4 regions of the Nonomuraea roseola genome follow, and region 1 is predicted to be linked to each of the others. Evidence: riboswitches for the same ligand, from Rfam matches in the RefSeq annotation. Region 1 holds a riboswitch; each other region holds the start of a gene.
What was found. Region 1 has a riboswitch for cyclic di-AMP ahead of ABFX55_RS45100 (hypothetical protein). Riboswitches for the same ligand answer to the same signal wherever they lie in the genome.

Region 1 (3,845 bases):
TTCTCGACCGCATCGGCGACAAATGGTCGGTGCTGGTACTGCTGAGCCTGGCCGACGGCCCGATGCGCTTCACCGAGCTGCGCAGGCGCGTCGGCGGCGTCACCCCGAAGGTGCTGACACAGACGCTGCGCGCCATGGAGTACGACGGACTGCTGACCAGGAAGGTCTTCGCCGAGGTGCCCCCCAGGGTGGAGTACACCCTCACCGAGCTCGGACGCTCGCTGCACGAGCCCGTCTCCGCCGTCACGCAGTGGGCCGAGCAGAACGTCGGGCGCATCATGGGGAGCCGAGAGGCCATCGACCACGCACAGTGATCTTTTCTATACGGTGAGCCTTTTCCCCTCCCGAGAGGAACATATCCTCTACCCGCCTCTTCCGGTGCGGCCGAAGCCTTCATAGCCTGGCTCGGTGCGTCCGCTGGAGAGCCTCCTCACCGGGCTGGCGGGGGTCTGCTCGTCGGGTGCCCTGCGCGTGGGCAGGTCCGGGGTGGTCTACCTGCTCGAAGGCAAGGTGACCTACATGGAGAGCGCCGAGACGCCGGGCGTCGAGGAGCTCCTGACCAGCGGCGGCAGGGTGAGCACCGCCGACATGGAGCGGGCCGTGACCAGGCGCGAGGGCGGCGAGCCGCTGTTCAGCGAGGGCCTGCTGACCCGCGAGGAGCTGGCCGAGGCCCTGCGCAGGACCGTGCTCGACTCGGCCCTGCTGCTGTTCGGGCTCGACAACGCGCGGCCGAAGTTCCGCCCGAGCGAGCGCCACTGGCTGGGCCCCCACTGGCACTTCGAGGTCGGCGAACTGATCGAGGAGTGCGGGCGCAGAACAGCGGAGCTCGACCAGGTCTGGCCCTCGGACGAGCTCGACGCGGCGCCCGTGGTCCCCGTCCCCCGGCTGCCGGGCGAGCGGGTCTCGCTGACCGACCGCCAGTGGGAGGTGCTCGTGCACGCCGACGGCGCCGCCACCCCGCTCGAACTGGCCAGGAGGCTCGACAGGACGGCCTTCACCGTCCTGCTGGCCGTGAGGGAGCTGGCGGCGGCCGACCTCCTGGTCAAGCCGAGGCGCGCGCCTGCCCTGCCGAGGCGCGCCGCCAAGCCGCCCGGCACCGACGTGCGCCACGAGCCCGCCGAGCTCAGCCTGCTGCTGCGGCTGAAGGCCGGCCTTGAACAGCTGTGACCGCGTCCATGATCTCCTCCCACAGCGGACGGGGCAGGTCGTGCCCCATGCCGGGATAGGTGAGCAGCGTGGCGCCGGGGATGGCGGCCGCGGTGGCCCTGCCGCCCGCGATCTGCACCAGCGGGTCGGCCTCACCGTGGATCACCAGTGCCGGCATCGTGAGCCCGCCCAGCCCCTCGGTACGGTCGCCCGAGGCGAGGATCGCGGCGAGCTGGCGGGCGGTCCCTGCGGGATCGTAGGCGCGGTCGTAGGCCAGGCCCGCGACCTTCGCGATGCGCTCGCGGTCCATCTCGTAGCCGGGTGAGCCGATCACCGCCCAGACCTCGAGCGCCCGCTCGACGGCGGTCTGCCTGTCGGGAGCGGGCGGTGAGAACAGCGCGGCCATCGCCTCGGGGGTGGGCGGTCCCACGTCGGGGCCGGGCGTTGACATGATCGAGGTGAGCGAGAGCACCCTGTCGGGATGGCCGATGGCGAGCGCCTGGGCGATCATGCCGCCCATCGAGACGCCCAGCACGTGGGCGGCAGGCCAGCCGAGCGCGTCCATGAGACCGGCCGCGTCGTCTGCCATGTCACTCAGCAGGTAGGGCGCGGCGGCACCGGGCACGAGCTCGGGCACTCCCGCCTCGGTGAGATGGGTGGAGAGCCCCACGTCGCGGTTGTCGTAACGGACGACGTGGTGGCCCCTCGCGGCGAGGAGCTCGCAGAACTCCTCGTCCCAGTGAACGAGCTGCGAGCCCAGCCCCATGATCAGCAGGAGCGGTCGGTCACCGGGGGTGCCGAAGCTGTCGTAGGCGATCTCGATGCCGTTGCTCTTCGCCATGAGCGTCATGCGGAACAGAATGACATTCTGTTCCGCATGACGGCAAGACTGTCCTAGCGGCGGACGGCCCTGCGGATCCGGCCGCGGCCCAGGTAGCCGACTCCGCCCACGACCGCGAGGCCGCCGACGAGGGCGAGCGCGGTGCCGGTGTGGGAGGTGTCGGACTTGGTCTCGGCGGCGGTGGTCGCAGCGGTGACGTCGGTGTCCAGCGAGGCGGGCGCGATGACCGCGGCCTTGCCGGCCTCCTTGGCCTGCTCGACCTGCTCGGCCTTCTCCTTCAGCGCGGCCACCTTCGCGGCCTCGGCCTTCTTCTCCTCGGCGGCCTTCTTCTTGGCCGCGACGGCGAGGACGTCCACCGGAGGCTTGGCCGGGTTGGCGTCCTTGCGGCCCCACGCGCCGGTGGAGAAGGCGACGGGGTGGTTCTTCTTGCCCACGCCCTTGCCCCACTTGGTGATGACGTACTGGACCTTGATGTGGCCCTGGCCGCCGTTGTCGTCCACGCCCAGCGTGCCGGAGTTGAAGGTGCCGCCGGTCAGGTCGGCGAAGGTCTTGGCGTCGAGGTCGAGCATGATGCCGTTGTTCGAGGGGGCGCCTGGACCGCGGTCACCGACGAAGAAGGGGGCCTTCTTGCCCTTGTAGACGACGTAGCCCTCGGTCATGAGGGGCCAGCTCGGGCTGGCGGCCAGGCCCTTGCGCATCGAGATGCCGCTGGCGGGCAGGCCGGTGTCACCGGCGCGGCCGGAGGCGTCGTCCCAGTAGTAGGAGGCGGTGGTGGATCCCTTGAGGAGGGTCCGCTGCTCGGTGGCCTGACCGACGTCGGGAGCGGTGGGCTCGGCGAAAGCGGTGGCGGCGCCGACGCCGACGGTGAGGGCGGTGGTGACGAGCAGAGCGGAAACGCGCATGCCGAAGCGGGCGGTCATGAAAGTCCTTTGTTTGAGGCAATGGGAATGCCGCGCTCAAAGTGAGATCAGCGAAAGGCGTAGCCGGGCACAGGCCGAACGGACGCTACGCGGAGCGCGGAGGGAGGAAGGGGGAAGTAAAGGGGCCGCTCAGCAGGCGGCGGGTATCATCGCTACAGGGGCGTGGCGGTAGTGCATGGGGGTTCGGTCCTCTCCATCTCGCCTACCGGGTTAGCTGACGGGTTCGGGCGTGGAGATGCCCTACCGGCCCGTGGGCCGGATTCACCCCAATGAGATGGGTCCCCGGTTCCCGCACTGCGGGATTCGGCGCCAGCCGGCCTGCCTTCCTGATGAAGGGCAAGGTCACCAGCTGGTAACGCAATGGACTCTAGGGGCAAAACACCCCAAAGGCAAAAGCAAACCCATGAATAGGGCAGAAGATCTACCCTTTATCGTCACGAATCAACCGGGTTGCAGTCACCCGAAACCCCTGAAAAACAGTGGAATACGCGCGCTCTGATCATTAATGCGATCTAGCGAAGAAAATCATGAAATTTCCTGACGAATCAGGGCCTACGGGCCCTCCCCATGCCCGCCGGAGGGCGGGCACGGGGATGCCACGGGTCACACCTCGAGCTTCTCCTCGATGGCGCGCATCTGGTGGCGGGCCATCGCCAGGTTGGCCCTCCCGCGGTCCAGCGCGAGGTAAAGGAACAGTCCCTTCCCGCCCCTGCCGGTCATCGGCCTGATGATGTGGTACTGCCCGGTCAGGGAGATCAGGATGTCCTCGATGGTGTCCTTGAGGCCAAGCGACTCCATGGTGCGCAGCTTGGCCTTGACCACCTCGGTGTTGCCCGCGGCCGCCACCTGCAGATCAAGGTCCTTGGAGCCGCCCAGCGCGCCCAGCGCCATGCCGCTGCCGTAGTCGACCACCACGGCGCCGAGGGCGCCGTCGATCG
Region 2 (3,845 bases), 700 kb from region 1:
GCCCCGGCTACATCAGGACGCCGCTCAACTCGGCGATCTCGGCCGGGCTCGACGGCGACTTCGTCTCGTCGTACGAGCGTGACCACATCCCGCTCGGGCGCGCCGGGTTCGCGGAGGAGGTCGCGGCGGGGTACGCCTTCCTGGCCTCCGACGACGCGGCGTTCGTCCACGGCACCGAGCTGGTCATCGACGGCGGTCAGCTGGCGATCATGTGATGGACCTGCGGCCCTGGCGTCGCCGGACGACACGTCGAGGACACGGCCGACGCCGATCGCCGGTCACGACTCCCCCTTGCCAAGCCATCGCGCGACAGGGCTATCATCGCCATATGGCGATCAATGATGGTGGCCGGTGTGTGAGCGCCGACATCGCGGCAGGACTGCCGCCGGCGGCGGCGCTGTTCCACTCCCTGGCCGATGAGACCCGGCTGCGCATCGTGGCCAGACTGGCCCGAGGCGAGGCGCGGGTGGTGGATCTGACCGGCGAGCTCGGGCTGGCGCAGTCCACCGTCTCCAAACACCTGGCCTGTCTTCGCGACTGCGGCCTCGTCGACTACCGCGCCGAAGGACGGCAGTCGTTCTACTCGCTGACGCGGCCAGAGCTGATGGACCTGCTCGCCTCGGCCGAACAGCTCCTGTCCGCCACCGGTCACGCGGTCGCCCTGTGCCCGATGCCCGGCCTGGCAGCGCAGCCGAGGCCGTCGTGACCGCGCTGAACATGCCGGGTCTCGGGCCGTCCGCCGACCGGCGCGAGGCGCTACGGCGCCGCATCCGCCTGCTGGTCGCCGCGACGATCACCTACAACGTGGTCGAGGCCGCGGTGGCCATCACCGCGGGCACCGTCGCCTCCTCCGCCGCGCTGGTCGGCTTCGGCCTCGACTCGATCGTGGAGGTCGCCTCGGCCGCCGCGGTGGCCTGGCAGTTCTCCGGCGCCGCCCATGAAGAGCGCGAGAGGACCGCCCTGCGCGTCATCGCGCTGTCGTTCTTCGCCCTGGCCGCCTACGTCACCTTCGACGCCGTACGCGCCCTGCTCGGCACCGGCGAGGCCGACCACTCCACGCCCGGCCTGATCCTGGCCGGGCTCAGCCTGGTCGTCATGCCCTTCCTGTCGGCCGCCCAGCGGCGCGCGGGTCACGAGCTCGGCTCCGCCTCGGCCGTGGCCGACTCCAAGCAGACGCTGCTGTGCACCTACCTGTCGGCGGTGCTCCTGGCCGGGCTGGCGCTCAACAGCCTGTTCGGCTGGTCATGGGCCGACCCCGTCGCCGCCCTCGTGATCGCCGCGGTGGCGGTCAAGGAGGGTCGTGAAGCCTGGCGCGGGGACGCCTGCTGCGCTCCGCATCCGCTCGCCACCGACCTCTCAGCCCCGGATTCGGCCTCGGCCGGGTGCGCCGACGGCTGCTGCCCGAACGACCGAAAGGACGACTGATGCTCGGCCGCCGGATGCCCGCCCGCGTGCGGGCCGCCTACGACAGCGAGATGAACGCCGCCCGCACCGCCGACCCGCAGGCCCGGTGGCGACATCTGGAACGGGCGCACATCATCTCCCAGCCCTGGCCCTGGCCGCACACCCGCAACCACCTCTCGATGCTCGCCCTCGCCGTCGCCCAGCGCGACCGGCGCGAGGCCTTCGGCCAGGTGATCCGGATCATCGTCGCCGCTCCAGGCTCGGCACTGGGCCGCTACCCCGAAGGCAACACCGGCCGCGCCTCCGTGCCGCTCACCCAGCCCCAGCCGATCCCCGCCGACCTGGCCACCCTGCTGTCGAACCTCGCGTCGCCCGGCAAGGAGCGATGACCGGGCTCTGCGGCCGAGCCACACGGCTCGGCCGCAGAGCCCCCTCTACGCGAGCAGGTCCCGGTTCCACCCGGATGACCGGTGGACTCGGCCACCGCCGCCCACCGCGTGGGCCGGTCGCATGCCCCGCATTCGCTTGGCCGCCACAGCGGCGCACAGCAGCGCGACCAGCACGGCGGCCGAAGCGGTCACGTCCTGAACCTGGGGCAGTTCGGACGTCACACCGGCGAACGTCTGCCGAGCGGACACGGAGACGTCCTGCACGGCCGCGGTCTTCATCGGAGGCTCGGACGCGCCGCCGACGGCCGCGCTCTCGACCTGCTCGGAGGCGCTCTCCACGCGCGCGCCGAGGTTCTCCTGCACCTTCCTGGGGAGGCCGTAGCCGACGATCTTGCCCGGGTCACGCTCCTTGCGCTTGAGCCAGACACGGTCGGCGTTGCCCTCGATCGTGAAGACCTTGGCTCCGTCCACCTTCTCGACGATTCCGACATGGTCGATGCCATCGATGCGGTCCCCGCCGGACCAGTCGAAGAAGACGATGGCGCCTGGTTCGGGCTCCTCGCTCCACGCGTCCTGCTGTCTGAACCATTTCGCGTGGTCGACGGTGTAGGCGAACTCTCCGACGTACTCCTCGACACCGGCCTGGTGCGCCGCCCAGGTGACGAACATGTCGCACCAGGGCGCGGTCTTGAAGTAGGAGTCGCTCTTGTCCACGTTGGCGTAGTACCACTCGCCGAACTTGGTGTAGCCGTTGCTCTGTTCCCGGTAGCCGAGATCCCTTTGGGCAGCGTCAAGCAGCCCGTCCACGATGGATGGCATGAGGTTGGGGGAATGCCCTTTCTCCTTGACCGCCTACCGGGTTAGCTGACGGGTTCGGGCCAGGAGTCGCCCTACCACCACGCATGGTGGATTCCCCCCAGGCGTGGATCGCTCCACACCAAGTGGGTCCCCGGTTCCCATGACGGGACGTGCCCGTCACCGATGGGATTCGGCGGCCGACCGGCCGCCCTCGGGGGTGAAGGCAAGTCGCCGGTCAGTACGTTGCGATGTGGCAAGAAGGTAGCGATTTGTTGAACAAACCGCACCATTCCGGACAAAAGATTTACCTTGGACTGGTTTGGACAGCCGTCGACCACACCTCGCTTTTGCCCTCACGAGCTCTCCCCCGCGAGATCACCTCGTCACCATCGAGAGCGACCAGTCGCCACCTGGCACACCTTTTCGGCGCTGTTCACCTGGATCACCGCACACGCCCCCGAAGGACTGCTGCGCCACGGCGACCCGGGCCCCACGCGCCTGCACGCTCACGGTCGCCCCCTGCGCGACCCCGACGACATCGCCGCGAGCTACGTCGAAGATGTCCAACGACCTGGCAGTCCCCGACGTCAGCCCCTGTGGACGCCGCGGTTTCGCTGATCAGACACAAGCAGACTCCCGAGCAGCTCGTCGACCAGGCCTCGTCACCGAACTCGGCGTCAAGGACGGCGGCATCCAAGCCGAGCTCATCCCGCTCGCCGAGTTGACCGGCATCCTGATCAACTCCTTCCGCCACATGCTCGACGACGCCCCAACTACCTCGCACAGCCCGTCGACGTCGAGCCACCCGTCATCCTGGATTCAGAGAGGAACACGGTGGGTCGTCATGAGCCGGGCGGTTCGGGAGACGTGGGCACGGAACCTGACACGCCGATGGAGCCGACAGTGGAGTTTGTTCACCCGGAGTCGGAACGCCGGGCGGCCATGCGCCGGCGCCCCTCGCGCCGCTGCCTCGCGGACGGTGCGTGCGCTCGTGCTGACAAGCCGCCACTTGTGCTGAGGCACGTTGGCAACTGGCATCGGTTGCGGCCTGCTTGCAATGTGCTGTAAATGGCAGAGGCCGGGGTGCGTGGGCAGGGGCGATCACCACGACCGTCCGAGACGACCTGAAGCTCGCGGCGGGGCCGCTGTGGCGTCGGCGCTTCTGGACGCGGCCCGCGGGTGATCCTGGGCACTGGGCTTTCCCCCCGCTCACTCCCTATCGCAACTGATCCAGGGAGCGGCATCGTAGGTTCA
Region 3 (3,845 bases), 1.5 Mb from region 1:
AGAGCTACTCTCTTCGGGTAAGAAGGCACCTGGAAGTGCGTAACCAACCGGAGGGAGCCCATATGGCGACCGTCACTGCGGCCGAGCGCAGGGCCGAGGCCAAGCGGGCCTATGACGCCTACGTCGCGGCCTGCCCTTCGAGGAAGCTGCTCGACACGCTCAGCGACAAGTGGGTGAGCCTGGTGCTCAACGCGCTGGCCGACGGGTCGAAGCGCTACAGCGACCTGGCGAGGACGATCGCCGGCGTGAGCCAGAAGATGCTCACCCAGACCCTTCGCGGGCTCGAGCGCGATGGTCTGGTCACCAGGACGGTGACGGCGGCGGTGCCGGTAAGGGTCGACTATCGGCTCACGTCGCTCGGAGAGAGCCTGCTTCCGCTCATGGCCGCCATCAAGCAGTGGGCCGAGAGTCACATCGACGACGTGGAGGCGGCGCGCCTTCGATATGACGCCGATTCTGAGAATTCGCCGTGAAATTCATGAGACGGGCGGATTGCAGTAAGGGGCCTGTGGACCGTTCTCGGCACTCCAGGCGAGGAATGTTCGTCGTATAGAAACGATCAAGTCAATGGCGGTCGTCAAGTATGGAACGAAACGACCTTGACGACCTTTCCAGTCTGCGTTTACCTTCTGCGAGACGAGCAGCCTGCTTGAGCCGAGACGTCTCCGAGTTTGTGCTGTTGGGGGGAGGGCTCCCGATGGATGTGCTCACTGAAGGCGTCGAGCTGAGCCAGGACGACCTGGATCTCCTCGCGCAGTTGGCCAAGGGTGTCACGGTCGACCGCGTGGGGCGGGCCCTGGAGATCAGCGGACGGACCGTGCGCCGCCGCCTGCGCGGCATCTGCGACAGGATCGGCGTCGCCACGGCGATCGAGGCGGTGGCCTGGGCCGCGCGCCGAAGACTGATCTAGGCGCGTCAGTCCGCGATGCGCACGGCTCCGGCGAACGGGCGGTTTCCGAGGGCGGCGATGCGGACGACGTCGCCGGTGCGGGGCGCGTGGACCATCATCCCGCCGCCGATGTAGATGCCCACGTGGTGCAGGTCGTTGTAGAAGAAGACCAGGTCACCGGGGCGCATCTGCTCGCGTGTGATGTGGGTGCCCGCCGTCCACTGGTCGCCCGTGTAGTGCGGCAGGCTGATGCCGACGCGCTGGTAGGCGGCCATCACCAGGCCCGAGCAATCGTAGGAGTTGGGGCCTTCCGCGCCCCACACGTACGGCTTGAGCTGCTGCGTGAGAGCCCAACGCGCGGCCTCGGCCGCCTTGCCGCTGCCGATGATCGGCAGGTTGACCCTGGTGGCCCTGGTGCCAGGCTGACCGGCCTCGCCGATCGCCCGCTTGAACAGGTTGCTCTCGACCTTGGTCACCATCGTGGTGATCTTGCTGCGCTTCTCGCCGAGGTCGTCGACGAGCTTTTGCACCTCGGCCAGTCGTGTCTTGGCCGTCGCCTTGGCCCGCTCGGCGGCGGCGATGGAGTCGGCCAGCTCCTTGACCTCCTGGCCCTGCTGCTGCCCGAGGGCGTAGAAGGTGGCGGCTCCGTCAAGGAAGGAGTCAGGGTCGGCGGAGGTGGCGAAGGCCAGGCCGTCGGTGAAGCCGCCGCTCATGTAGGTGCTCTCGGCCAGGAGCGTGGCGCGCGCCCGCTTGGCGGCCAGGTCGGCCTCGCTGGTGGCAAGGATCTTCTTGGCCACCTCAGCGGACTTCTTGACGCTCTTGAGCTTCTCGCGCTGGCCGTTGTACTGCTCGGTCAGCGTCTCGATGTCGTTGTGGAGCTTCTCGACCTGCTCGGAGAGCTCCTTCAGCGTCGGCTTGGGGTCGGCGGCGGCCGAGCCGAGCGGGACGGTGAGAGCCAGGACGACCATCGCCGCGCCCACGATGGCGAACCGTTTGCGCAGGGCGCCGGGTTCGTGGGGGCGGGCGTGCTTGCCCGCGGTCTTCCCCTCGTGGGTACGCGTGCGCTTCACCAACCGGCTCCTCTCGTTGCCGCCTACCGGGTTAGCTGACGGGTTCGGGCCGGAGCAGCCCTACCGAGCACGTGCTCGGACTCACCCCATTGGCGGTGCTGGCCGCCGGCGGGTCCCCGGCTCCCCGGGTTGCGGGGATTAGGCGCGTCTCCACGCGTGTCGCGTGGGGGACATCGTCGCTGGACACTAGTGCAAGCCAGGTTCCTGCTCAACCAGAACTGCCAATCCCGTAGAGGTTGTGCAACCGAAGCGTCACGGCGTGATCACGCGAAAGCCCGATCTACCAGGGCATTGCAAGCGTATTGCCCGGCTTTAGGTGGATTTGTCGGACTGTTACTCCAGCGCTGCGCACTGTGTGCGACTTGCTACAGCGCGTCATGTGACGGTAGTTAAGGATGGGCCGAAACGGGCTGGGTACGCTGAAGGGCCATGGAGCAGGTCGCCGAGCGCACCCCGAAGGACACCGAGATCGTCGTGAGGCGCGCCCGCACGCCCGACGTCAGAGCCATCAGGCGCCTGGTCGACACGTACGCGGGGGCGGGCCCCCGGTTGCTGGAGAAGGCCACCGTCACGCTGTACGAGGACGTCCAGGAGTTCTGGGTCGCCGATCGCGGCGGCGAGGTCGTGGGCTGCGGCGCGCTCCACGTGCTGTGGGAGGATCTGGCGGAAATCCGAACGGTCGCCGTCGACCCCGAATACAGGGGTGCGGGAATCGGTCACCGTATTGTTACCGCACTGGTCGCGACGGCCCGTGACCTGGGTCTGCGCAGGGTCTTCTGCCTGACTTTCGAGGTCGACTTCTTCGCACGCCATGGCTTCGTCCCGATCGAGGGCGCACCTGTATCACCCGAGGTCTATGCCGAGTTGCTGGCTTCCTACGACGAAGGGATCGCGGAGTTTCTCGATCTTGAACATGTGAAGCCCAACACCCTTGGCAACACCCGGATGTTGCTCCATCTGGACACGGTTGACTCAGACGTTGACCAAGGGGAAAGGTGATTGTTGATACTCATGTCGATACGTTGGGCAACAGCAAGCATGTGTCCTGACATGTGCCACATGCGCCATCGAAGCGAGGTGACACGGTGAGCACCGGACAGCCGCCGTATCCACAGGACCAGCCTGAAGACAATTCCGCTGGGACTCATGGATACGGTCAGCAGAACGCGGGACGCCAGGGCGACCCCGATCCAGACGCGACGATCGTGGGCTATCGCCAAGACGGCGGCGGCTACGGTCACCAGGGCCAGCAGCAGCCCGACTACGGCCAGCAGGGCTACGGTCAGCAGCCTTACGGTCAGCAACAGCAGCAGGGCTACGGCCAGCAGGGGTACGGCCAGCAGGCCGCCTCCTCCGGTCAGCAGCCAGGCTACGGACAGCCTTCCTACGGCCAGCAGGGCCAGAGCCAGCAGCCCGAGTACGGGCAGCAGGGCTACGGCCAGCAGCAGCCGTCCTACGGGCAGCAGGGCTACGGTCAGCAGGCCGCCTCGGGTCAGCAGCCCGAGTACGGCCAGCCCGGCTACGGCCAGCAGCCCGGTTATGGTCAGCAGAGCCAGCCCGGCTACGGCCAGCAGCAGCCTTCCTCGGGTCAGCAGCCCGGTTACGGCCAGCAGCAGCCGGGCTACGGCCAGAGCCAGCCGAGCCAGCCCGGTTACGGCCAGCAGCAACCGTCCTATGGCCAGCAGCCTGACTACGGCCAGCAGCCCGGTTACGGCCAGCAGCCCCAGCAGGGCTATGGCCAGCAGGGCCAGTCGCAGCCCGGCTACGGGCAGCAGTCGCCCTACGGCCAGCAGCAGGCGTACGGCCAGCAGCAGCAGCCGGCCTACGGGCAGCAGCCCGGCTACGGCCAGCCGTACGGCGCGCCCGCGGGGGTGCAGCCTCCCGGC
Region 4 (3,845 bases), 200 kb from region 1:
CGGGGCGTGCTGGCCGACGGCCGTACCGTCTCGGTGTCGGGAACGCTCTCGGGCCCGCGTCAGGTCACCAAGATCGTCGAGGTCAACGGCTACGAGATGGAGATCGAGCCGACCGACCACCTGGCCTTCCTCACCTACACCGACCGTCCCGGCATCGTCGGCGTCGTCGGCAGGCTGCTGGGCGAGCACGGCATCAACATCGCCTCGATGCAGGTGGCGCGCGACGTCAAGGGCGGCAAGGCGCTCATCGCCCTGACCGTCGACTCGGCGATCCCCGCCGACGTGGTCGACCAGATCGTGGCCGAGATCGGCGCCGACAGCGGCCGCTCGGTCGACCTGACCGACTGACCGTCTCTCGCATGGAACGCCCTCCCGCACACCGCGGGAGGGCGTTCGCGCGTTCCGGGGTAGCCGTCAACGATGTCTCATATCGTGAGATATTCGGACGTCCTACGAGACAGTCTGGACCGTGCCAGGTACTTTTGAAGTAATGCGCTGGGTACTCGTACTTATTACCTGCCGCGACGGGGCCTGTTAGGGCAGGTCGACGACCCGTCGCGGTGAGCGGCGTCGTGTCGGCCACAAGTCCCTTCGTCCGGTCCGTGACCCGGACCGCACGAGCTCAGGCCCGGTCGGATTCGCGACCGGAGTCCGACGTCCGATTCATACGCGTCCGCGAAATGAGATGAGTCACGTGTACGACATGTACCCATGGAACCGTGCAGAAGAGCGTGAGGAAGAGGCGGCTGAGGCCGTCCAGACCGCGCTGGACCGCAGAGACAACGGCGGTTCCCCCTCCCCTCGCTGATCCGGGCCGTTCCGGTGGAGGTCCCCCTGCTCCACCGGGGCGACCCCACCGCTGACACTTTCCGCAGGAGCGCAGTCGTCCCCCCGCGCCTGCCGTGGTGGCGAGGGCGCGAGGGGACGGCCTTGTACGGGCGTGCCGCCGCCTACAGGGTGGCGGTCAGCATCGCGGGGGCGGGTTCCTGCTTGGCCTTTGCCTGCTTCATCGCGAGCGCCACACCCTTGGGGTCTGGACGCACCGCGCCGACGAACGCCTGCCGTCGCCAGGCGCTGAGCTTCTCCTCCTTCACCACGTCACCCGAGCGGGGTGCGTGCACCATGTGTCCCGGCCTGGAGATCATGCCCACGTGGCCGAGGCCGCTGAAGAAGACCAGGTCGCCGGGCTTGAGGTTGTCCCACGAGATCTTCCTCGAGAAGGCCCGGTACTGGTCGGCGGCCACCCTGGGCAGTTCGATGCCCGCCTTCTCGTAGGCCTTGAGCATCAGGCCCGAGCAGTCGTAGCCGCCGGAGCCCGTGCCGCCCCAGACGTACGGCGTGCCGCGCTTGGCCAGCGCGAACTTGAGGGCGACCCGCCAGGCGGGGGTGGATTGTTCGCTGAGTCGCGCCTTCTTGACGTCGGCGCCGGTGATGCTGCTCGCCGAGCTCTTGCCGGTGGCGGAGCTCGAGGGGGTGTCGGAGCCGGTGGTGTCCGCGACGGCGGGGGATGCCGTCACGAGGGCTCCTGCGGCGAGAAGACCGCAGAGGGCAGCGGTCGTGGTGATGCGAGACAGGGGACTGTCCTTCCACGTGGCCGACCGGGTTAGCTGACGGGCTCGGGCGTGGAAGCCGCCCTACGGCGTGGGGACACCGATTCGCCCCAGGGGGAAATGGGTCCCCGGCTCCGTGCGACTCCGCAACGGATTAGGCAGCACGGACTCTAACGAAAGGGTCAAAGCACCGCAAACAGGACAAAACTGGACGTCCGGCAAGTGAGATGAGTGTTCGTCCATCGAGACGAGCCGGTAAGGTACCGCCCATGGAGTCGCGCAACATTCGTCTGGCCGTCATCCCCGGCGACGGGATCGGCACCGAGGTCGTCGCCGAAGGGCTCAAGGTCCTCGAGGCGGTCGGCGTCAAGATCGAGTCCACGCACTACGATCTGGGCGCCACCCGCTACCACGCCACCGGGGAGACCCTGAGCGACGAGGTCCTGCAGGAGCTGCGCGGCTACGACGCCATCCTGCTCGGCGCCATCGGCGACCCCAGCGTGCCGCCGGGCATCCTCGAGCGCGAACTCCTGCTACGCCTGCGTTTCGAGCTCGACCACTACGTCAACCTGCGCCCGGTCAAGCTCTTCCCCGGCGTGGAGACCCCGCTGGCCGACACCCTCCCTGGCGACATCGACATGGTCGTCGTCCGCGAGGGCACCGAGAGCCTCTACGCGGGAGCCGGTGGCGTCCTGCGCCGTGGCACGCCCCACGAGATCGCCACCCAGGAGTCGCTCAACACCGCCTTCGGCGTCGAGCGCGTGGTCCGCTACGCCTTCGCCAGGGCCGCCGAGCGGCCGCGCAAGAAGCTCACCCTGGTCCACAAGACCAACGTGCTCACCTACGCGGGCGACCTGTGGCAGCGCACGGTCAACAGGATCGCGCCCGAGTTCCCCGAGGTCACCACCGACTACCAGCACATCGACGCGGCCTCGATGTTCTTCGTCAACCAGCCCGAGCGCTTCGACGTGATCGTCACCGACAACCTCTTCGGCGACATCATCACAGACATCGGCGCCGCCATCGCCGGTGGCATCGGCCTGGCCGCCAGCGGCAACATCAACCCCGACCGCACCGCGCCCAGCATGTTCGAGCCGGTCCACGGCAGCGCCCCCGACATCGCGGGCCAGGGCAAGGCCGACCCGACGGCCACCATCCTGTCGGTCGCCATGATGCTCGACCACCTCGGCCTGACCGAGGAGGCGGCCCGCGTCGAGCAGGCCGTCGCCGACGACATCGTGGAGCGCCTGGCCGGATGGGCCGGCCGCACCACGCACGAGATCGGTGACGACATCACCGCACGAGTATCCGGCGGCGCCTGACCGTCGTGTGCACCCCCAGCCCGGCGGCCTCGCAGCCGCCGGTGCTCCATTGACGCCTGGCGGCCAGCGAGAACCGCCAGGCGTTTGCTGTAGGTTCCCGTTACCCGGTCCAGCGCAAAATGGACTCAGGGCAAATCTCGCGAAAAGAGAAGGATTTCCGTCATGACCACCGCTCAGAAGCTCAGCTTCGATGTGCAGCTCTCCGACCACGCTCGCACTGCGGCAGAGCGTGAGCAGGTACTGGCGAGTCCGGGGTTCGGGCAGGTCTTCACCGACCACATGATCTCGATCGACTACACCGAGGGCGAGGGCTGGCACGACGCGCGGCTCCAGCCGTACGGGCCGTTGGTCCTCGACCCCGCGACCTCCGTCTTCCACTACGCGCAGGAGCTGTTCGAGGGCCTGAAGGCGTACCGCCAGGCCAACGGTTCGATCGTGACCTTCAGGCCGTACGCGAACGCGACCCGCTTCAACGCCTCCTGCCTGCGCATGGCCATGCCCGAGCTGCCCGAGGACACCTTCGTCGAGTCCCTCGAACTGCTCACCCAGACCGACCGTGACTGGGTGCCCACGAGCGAGGGCCACAGCCTCTACCTGCGGCCCTTCATCATCGCGACGCAGGTCGGGCTGGGCGTCAACTACCCGTCCAAGACCTACAAGTACATGGTCATCGCCTCGCCCGCCGCCTCCTACTTCGCCGGAGGCGTCAAGCCGGTGTCGGTGTGGCTGTCCACCGACTACACCCGTGCCGCGCCCGGCGGCACCGGCGCCGCCAAGTGCGGAGGCAACTACGCCGCGGCCTTCGTCGCCCAGCGCGAGGCCGTCGCCCAGGGCTGTGACCAGGTGGTGTGGCTCGACTCCCACGAGCACCGCTACGTCGAGGAGATGGGCGGGATGAACCTGTTCTTCGTCTTCGGCAACAAGCTGGTCACCCCCGCGCTGACCGGCACCCTGCTGCCGGGCATCACCCGCG

Region 2: linked by a shared signal. The riboswitch ahead of ABFX55_RS48280 (CHAP domain-containing protein) and the one ahead of ABFX55_RS45100 (hypothetical protein) in region 1 are both predicted to bind cyclic di-AMP.
Region 3: linked by a shared signal. The riboswitch ahead of ABFX55_RS38075 (C40 family peptidase) and the one ahead of ABFX55_RS45100 (hypothetical protein) in region 1 are both predicted to bind cyclic di-AMP.
Region 4: linked by a shared signal. The riboswitch ahead of ABFX55_RS44035 (C40 family peptidase) and the one ahead of ABFX55_RS45100 (hypothetical protein) in region 1 are both predicted to bind cyclic di-AMP.

The regions. Positions count from the first base shown of each region.
Region 1 covers NZ_BAAAXC010000015.1:4,555,174-4,559,018, reverse strand. Annotated here, with positions in the region: gene ABFX55_RS45115 (winged helix-turn-helix transcriptional regulator) at 1-314, shown strand, start outside; gene ABFX55_RS45110 (DUF4388 domain-containing protein) at 409-1,167, shown strand; gene ABFX55_RS45105 (alpha/beta fold hydrolase) at 1,124-1,996, opposite strand; gene ABFX55_RS45100 (hypothetical protein) at 2,041-2,907, opposite strand; cyclic di-AMP (ydaO/yuaA leader) riboswitch at 3,092-3,226, opposite strand; gene ABFX55_RS45095 (hypothetical protein) at 3,511-3,845, opposite strand, start outside.
Region 2 covers NZ_BAAAXC010000015.1:5,253,276-5,257,120, reverse strand. Annotated here, with positions in the region: gene ABFX55_RS48300 (SDR family NAD(P)-dependent oxidoreductase) at 1-215, shown strand, start outside; gene ABFX55_RS48295 (ArsR/SmtB family transcription factor) at 329-706, shown strand; gene ABFX55_RS48290 (cation efflux transmembrane domain-containing protein) at 718-1,425, shown strand; gene ABFX55_RS48285 (DUF3703 domain-containing protein) at 1,425-1,793, shown strand; gene ABFX55_RS48280 (CHAP domain-containing protein) at 1,839-2,612, opposite strand; cyclic di-AMP (ydaO/yuaA leader) riboswitch at 2,628-2,797, opposite strand; gene ABFX55_RS48275 (hypothetical protein) at 3,845-3,845, shown strand, end outside.
Region 3 covers NZ_BAAAXC010000015.1:3,097,632-3,101,476, forward strand. Annotated here, with positions in the region: gene ABFX55_RS38065 (winged helix-turn-helix transcriptional regulator) at 63-473, shown strand; gene ABFX55_RS38070 (LuxR C-terminal-related transcriptional regulator) at 698-910, shown strand; gene ABFX55_RS38075 (C40 family peptidase) at 916-1,959, opposite strand; cyclic di-AMP (ydaO/yuaA leader) riboswitch at 1,965-2,114, opposite strand; gene ABFX55_RS38080 (amino-acid N-acetyltransferase) at 2,389-2,958, shown strand; gene ABFX55_RS38085 (RDD family protein) at 3,165-3,845, shown strand, end outside.
Region 4 covers NZ_BAAAXC010000015.1:4,350,590-4,354,434, forward strand. Annotated here, with positions in the region: gene serA (phosphoglycerate dehydrogenase) at 1-348, shown strand, start outside; gene ABFX55_RS44035 (C40 family peptidase) at 951-1,517, opposite strand; cyclic di-AMP (ydaO/yuaA leader) riboswitch at 1,578-1,721, opposite strand; gene ABFX55_RS44040 (3-isopropylmalate dehydrogenase) at 1,820-2,872, shown strand; gene ABFX55_RS44045 (branched-chain amino acid aminotransferase) at 3,035-3,845, shown strand, end outside.